Regions from separate parts of the Nicoliella lavandulae genome, predicted to be linked through region 1. Evidence: a T-box and tRNA genes for the amino acid it is inferred to sense, from the RefSeq annotation. Region 1 holds a T-box; the other holds one or more tRNA genes.
What was found. A T-box is a leader RNA that pairs with one kind of tRNA and senses whether it is charged. The one in region 1 lies ahead of tyrS (tyrosine--tRNA ligase), so its partner is inferred to be a tRNA-Tyr.
Positions count from the first base shown of each region.

Region 1 (3,403 bases):
CTTAACAACTGACATGCCAATTGCTTACGTAGTAGTAATTTACGCTATTCGTTCTTGTGGGATTGCAATGTCCATGATGACGATTACTACCTATAGTATGAACGCATTATCAGTTAACATGATGAACCATGGAACTGCTGCTAATAATACCTTAAGACAAGTTGCTAGTTCGATGGCAACGGCGGTGATGACATCTGTGCTTACTAACGTTACTAACAACGCAAAACCAGCTAAGCACTTGTTAACAGTTGATCCGCTTCAATACAAGAGCAAGTATATTGATGCCGTGCTTAGTGGATACCATGCTGCATTCTTAGTTGCCCTTATTTTTGGAATTGTAGGATTAGCATTTACCTTTATGCTTAAAAAGGGTAAAAGTGTTCCTGAAGCTTCAGCACAAGGAGGTCGTAAATAATGATTATCGTTTTATTAATTGTCGTTGCGATTTTGTTCTTCTTGGCTTGGAACCTAGTTAATAAGCAACCGCTTCATTTTATTTTAAATACGATTATGACTGTTTTATTATTGGTAGTAATGGGATTATCCGTTGGTAACTTTAAGTATCACTATGGGATGCATAAGGTTACTTCAACTACTACTAGTACTAAGGTTAGTTCCCTTTCTTCAGAAATGAACATGGTTATTTCACAACCAGTCGGGGAAAGCCAAAGTAAGGATAAGGCACTCGTTTACAAGAGCGACAGTGCTAAGAAAACGATCAAGCCCGATACTGATGTTACGAACTTAGTAGTAAGCAGTAATATTAAACACGCTAAGTTAGTTACGAAGACAGTTCGTTGGGAATATAAGAACAGCTTCCAACGGTTTATGTACGGACTGGCGCAAAAGGAATCTATCTATCACCGGACCAATACGCTCTATGTACCAAAGAGTTGGTTAGTATTGAACGGTAAACAAGTAAAGGCATTGCCAACGATTATGAAACAAGAACAAGCAAACATGCAAAAGCAAGCTGCTAGTTCACAATCACAACAACAAGCAATGCTACAACAAGAAGTGCAATCAATGGTACAACAAAAGGTTGCGCAAGCTAAAAAGCAAAATCCAAATATGACTGCTAGTCAACAACAAGCATTGGTCAAAAAGGCAACCGCTGAAGCTAAGCAATCAGTTCAAGCTAAGGCGCAACAAGCTGCATTAGCTAAGATGATGCCAAACGTTAAGGCAGCCTTAGCCAAAGTTAAGTAATTCATTTATTGACAAATTTGCATTTGATTATTATTATTATTATGTTAATTAAACAAATGCTGAGAAGTAGTTCTAGTATTAAATGTATTTGAGAATCCAGAAACTTAGCGGGGATGAGAGCTAAGCGATACATTTAAGAAATTACACCTATGGAGCTTGCAATTATGCCGGGTCATTTCGTTATTAATGGTTGAGTGATCATTATTGATGATAACTTGGGTGGTACCGCGGAACTCATTTCGTCCCCTATGGCTTATTTAAGCTGTAGGGGATTTTTTGTTAAACAAGGAGGAAACATACATGGATATTATCGAAGATTTAGACTGGCGGGGTGCGATTAACCAACAAACCGATGCTGAAGGGTTAAAGAAACTAGTAAATGAAAAGAAAATTGGCTTATATGCTGGAATTGACCCAACAGGTGACAGTATGCACATTGGGCATTTGATTCCATTTATGATTTTAAAGCGGTTCCAATTAGCTGGTTACCACCCAGTAATCTTAGTTGGTGGGGCCACTGGTTCAATTGGTGACCCAAGTGGTAAAAAGGCTGAAAGAAAACTACAAACCATGGAACAAGTTAAACATAATGAGGAAGCACTTACTAAACAAATGACGAAACTATTTGGTCAAGATGGTGGCTTTACAATTGTTGATAACTACGACTGGCTTTCTAAGTTCTCATTATTAGACTTTCTTCGTGACTACGGTAAGGTGTTTAACATTAATACGATGTTAAATAAAGAAGTGGTTTCTAGTCGTTTAGATGCCGGAATCTCATTTACTGAATTTACCTACCAAATTTTGCAATCAATGGACTTCTTACACCTCTTTAAGAATAATGATGTTCAATTACAAATTGGTGGTTCTGATCAATGGGGGAACATTACTTCTGGAATTGATTTAATTCACAAGATGGAAGGTTCTGAAGCTAAAGCATACGGGTTAACGATTCCATTAATGCTAAAGGCAGATGGAACTAAGTTTGGTAAAACTGCTGGTGGGGCCGTTTGGTTAGACCCTGAAAAGACGACTCCTTACGAATTTTACCAGTTCTGGATTAACCAAGATGATCGGGATGTTGTGAAGTACTTGAAGTACTTTACCTTCCTTAGTCATGATGAAATTAATGAGTTAGCTGAAAAGGTAAAGACGGAACCTCAAAAACGTGAAGCTCAACGTAGATTAGCCGAAGAAGTTACTAAGTTCGTGCACGGTGAAAAAGCGGTTGAAGAAGCTGAAAATATCACTAAGGCACTATTCTCTAATGGAATTAAGAACCTAACCGTTAGTGAAGTAGAACAAGGTTTTAAAAATATGCCAAGTGTAGAAATTAGTTCTGAACCAAATAACATTATTCAATGGTTAGTAGATGATACGAAGATTGAACCATCAAGAAGACAAGCAAGAGAAGATGTTAAAAATGGTGCAGTTCGGATTAATGGTGAAAAAGTAGACGACGTTGAAGCAACAATTAATCCTAAGGATAGTTTTGATGGTAAGTTCGTTGTGGTTCGGAAGGGTAAAAAGCGTTATTATTTAGCCCGCGTTACTAAGTAATTTTAATTAATGAGTTGTAGTTAACATTGTTAGCTGCAACTCATTTTTATTTTGTTCTTCAAAACTTTGTATTGTTTTGAAATTAATTTTAATTTTATGTTGACATTAACTTTTGAACGCGGTATATTATTACTTGCGTTATTCGTTCCGACCGAACAGCTTATCAAAGTTGTTCAAAATTAATTTTAAAAAGTTGTTGACATTGAGTTATCAATTTGTTATTATTAAATAGTTGTCATTACGAACGACACACTCAAGTAGATCTTTGAAAACTGAACAAAATTATGACAAAGATGTGTAAGGAACTTCATAATTAATTATGAAGAAAAAATCTTATGCGAAGTCAATTCGCTTAAAAGTAACAATATTAGAAGAGCTAAGTTAAGCTTTTCATCTTAAGATGAGAGTTTGATCCTGGCTCAGGACGAACGTTGGCGGCGTGCCTAATACATGCAAGTCGAACGAGTTTCCGTTAATGATAGTTGATGCTTGCATTAACTTGACTTAACATCGAAACGAGTGGCGAACTGGTGAGTAACACGTAGATAACTTGCCCTAAAGCGGGGGATAACATTTGGAAACAAGTGCTAATACCGCATAACAACAAAAACCGCATGGTTTTTGTTTGAAAGAT
Region 1 is NZ_JAWMWH010000001.1:652,453-655,855, forward strand. Features, by position in the region: gene R4146_RS02965 (MDR family MFS transporter) at 1-415, shown strand, start outside; gene R4146_RS02970 (DUF4811 domain-containing protein) at 415-1,209, shown strand; T-box leader at 1,262-1,459, shown strand; gene tyrS (tyrosine--tRNA ligase) at 1,510-2,769, shown strand; rRNA gene R4146_RS02980 (16S ribosomal RNA) at 3,166-3,403, shown strand, end outside.

Region 2 (3,403 bases), 330 kb from region 1:
TCTTCCACTGCTGCATATGCATTTTCGTACTTCGCGTTATCCATATGAAATCCCTTACCAGTTTTAGTCGGAATGTTAATTGCATATGTTTTTACCGGACCATGAAATACAATCTCGCGTTCACGTTCGGACAATGATTTAAAGGGAACATCAATTCGCACCCCTGCTGCTTGTGCTACCCATTGCATGAAATTACGTCCTGGAAGCCGCCACGATGCCACAGCACCGTCTAAAATGGTCTTATTGGGATCAGGAACTAATTGATCACTAACAATGCTGCGAACGACCCCGGTTCCTTCACACTTTGGACACGCTCCCGCTGAGTTAAATGCGTAGTCTTCGGCACTAGGAACTTTAAATTTAACGCCACACGTTGGACAGGTTAGTTTGCCCATTTCATCGCTACCGACTAAATCCATTACCTGTGAAACTTTAATCGTGGGTGCAAGACGATGCCCATTCGGACAAACGTGCGAACCTAATCGAGAAAACATTAATCTAATCACATTCATTGCTTCAGACATTGTTCCAACGGTAGATCGACCATTAGGAACGGTCGGTCGTTGTCTTAATGCAATCGCAGATGGTAACGATTTAACTTCCGTCACATCTGCTTTACCAACTTGTGAGATTCGCCGACGCGTATAAGTCGAAAGTGCATTTAAATAACGCCGAGCCCCCTCTGCATATAAAACCCCCATTGCTAATGATGATTTTCCAGATCCTGACACTCCAGTAATTGCAGTAAAGGCATTTAATTGGATATCAACATTAATATTCTTTAAGTTATTAACCTTGGCTCCTCGCACTTCAATTTGGTGCGGAATTGATTCATGATTTAAAAGCGACATAATACCCCTCCACGATTTTTAATAATTATAGTTATATTATATATCAATTAAATTTTTAGACACAAAAAAACGACATCAATAAATGATGTCGTCATCTTTTTATATTTATACCGGAGGTGGGGTTCGAACCCACACGACCTAAACGGTCACTGGATTTTGAGTCCAGCGCGTCTGCCAATTCCGCCACTCCGGCAAAATGAATAATAAAGGCGGTAACCGGATTTGAACCGGTGATAAAGGTTTTGCAGACCTCTGCCTTACCACTTGGCTATACCGCCATGTAAAACTATTTAATGCAAATAATTATGGGATAAGCCTAATCTAAATTGAATCAATAAATCCAAAATAAAGGGCGGTATGTGGGAATCGAACCCACGCGTGTCGGATCCACAAACCGATGTGTTAACCACTTCACCAATACCGCCATAGCATTAAAACAGGGATAGTAGGAATCGAACCCACATCAACGGTTTTGGAGACCGGTATTCTGCCCTTGAACTATATCCCTAAAAATGGAGGGGAGTGGATTCGAACCACCGAACCCGAAGGAGCGGATTTACAGTCCGCCGCGTTTAGCCAGACTTCGCTACCCCTCCGTAAATGGCGCGGGACAGAATCGAACTGCCGACACACGGAGCTTCAATCCGTTGCTCTACCAACTGAGCTACCGAGCCAAAAAAATTGCTAGGGTAAATATTTAATTTTTGATATTATCAAAAAACGGTCCGTACGAGACTCGAACTCGTGATCTCCGCCGTGACAGGGCGGCGTCATAACCAACTGGACCAACGGACCATTTTTAAGCAATATAATCATTAGTAATTCTTAATTACTAATGACCCGTACGGGATTCGAACCCATGTTACTGCCGTGAAAGGGCAGTGTCTTAACCACTTGACCAACGGGTCATAAAATAATATGGAGAGTGAGGGATTCGAACCCTCGAAACAGGCTTTAACCCGTTTACATCATTTCCAATGATGCTCCTTCGGCCTCTCGGACAACTCTCCAAAAAACTCCGGCAGGCGGGCTCGAACCGTCGACAACCTGATTAACAGTCAGGTGCTCTACCAACTGAGCTATGCCGGAATAATCTGCGTGGCAACGTCCTATCCTCGCAGGGGGCGATCCCCCAACTACTTTTGGCGTACAGAAGCTTAACTGCTGTGTTCGACATGGGAACAGGTGTATCCTTCTGGCAATCATCACCACACTATTTAATTGTGAGAACTTCGTTCTCTCAAAACTAGATAATATTTTATTCTTCCGTGAGAACTACCTTACTTGGTTAAGTCCTCGACCGATTAGTATTGGTCCGCTCCATGCATCACTGCACTTCCACTTCCAACCTATTTACCTGATCATCTCTCAGGGGTCTTACTTCCATAAAGGAATGGGAAATCTCATCTCGAGGTGGGTTTCACACTTAGATGCTTTCAGCGTTTATCTCATCCATACATAGCTACCCAGCGATGCGCCTGGCGGCACAACTGGTACACCAGCGGTATGTCCACTCCGGTCCTCTCGTACTAAGAGCAGCTCCTCTCAAATTTCCTACGCCCGCGACGGATAGGGACCGAACTGTCTCACGACGTTCTGAACCCAGCTCGCGTACCGCTTTAATGGGCGAACAGCCCAACCCTTGGGACCAACTACAGCCCCAGGATGCGATGAGCCGACATCGAGGTGCCAAACCTCCCCGTCGATGTGAACTCTTGGGGGAGATAAGCCTGTTATCCCCAGGGTAGCTTTTATCCGTTGAGCGATGGCCCTTCCATACGGTACCACCGGATCACTAAGCCCGACTTTCGTCCCTGCTCGACCTGTATGTCTCGCAGTCAAGCTCCCTTCTGCCTTTACACTCGTCGAATGATTTCCAACCATTCTGAGGGAACCTTTGGGCGCCTCCGTTACTGTTTAGGAGGCGACCGCCCCAGTCAAACTGCCAACCAGACACTGTCTCCCACCACGATGAGTGGTGCGGGTTAGAGTGTTCATACAGCGAGGGTAGTATCCCACCAATGCCTCCATCGAAACTAGCGTTCCGACTTCTATGGCTCCTACCTATCCTGTACAAGCTATACAAACACCCAATATCAAGTTACAGTAAAGCTCCATGGGGTCTTTCCGTCCTGTCGCGGGTAACCTGCTTCTTCACAGGTATCTCAATTTCACCGAGTCTCTCGTTGAGACAGTGCTCAGATCGTTACGCCTTTCGTGCGGGTCGGAACTTACCCGACAAGGAATTTCGCTACCTTAGGACCGTTATAGTTACGGCCGCCGTTTACTGGGGCTTCGTTTCTGAGCTTCGCCGAAGCTAACTCATCCACTTAACCTTCCAGCACCGGGCAGGCGTCAGCCCCTATACTTCATCTTACGATTTTGCAGAAACCTGTGTTTTTGATAAACAGTCGCCTGAGCTTTTTCACTGCGGCTGCACATAGTGCAGCACCCCTTCTCCCGAAGTTACGGGGTCATTTTGCCGAGTTCCTTAACGAGAGTTCACTCGCTCACCTTAGGATACTCTCCTCGACTACCTGTGTCGGTTTGCG
Region 2 is NZ_JAWMWH010000001.1:978,653-982,055, reverse strand. Features, by position in the region: gene R4146_RS04655 (excinuclease ABC subunit UvrA) at 1-851, opposite strand, end outside; tRNA gene R4146_RS04650 (tRNA-Leu) at 960-1,044, opposite strand; tRNA gene R4146_RS04645 (tRNA-Cys) at 1,059-1,129, opposite strand; tRNA gene R4146_RS04640 (tRNA-His) at 1,203-1,275, opposite strand; tRNA gene R4146_RS04635 (tRNA-Trp) at 1,289-1,359, opposite strand; tRNA gene R4146_RS04630 (tRNA-Tyr) at 1,365-1,447, opposite strand; tRNA gene R4146_RS04625 (tRNA-Phe) at 1,453-1,525, opposite strand; tRNA gene R4146_RS04620 (tRNA-Asp) at 1,573-1,646, opposite strand; tRNA gene R4146_RS04615 (tRNA-Glu) at 1,688-1,759, opposite strand; tRNA gene R4146_RS04610 (tRNA-Ser) at 1,771-1,861, opposite strand; tRNA gene R4146_RS04605 (tRNA-Asn) at 1,868-1,940, opposite strand; rRNA gene rrf (5S ribosomal RNA) at 1,948-2,064, opposite strand; rRNA gene R4146_RS04595 (23S ribosomal RNA) at 2,136-3,403, opposite strand, start outside.
Region 2: it has a tRNA-Tyr gene. The T-box ahead of tyrS (tyrosine--tRNA ligase) is inferred to sense a tRNA for this amino acid. The anticodon was not compared.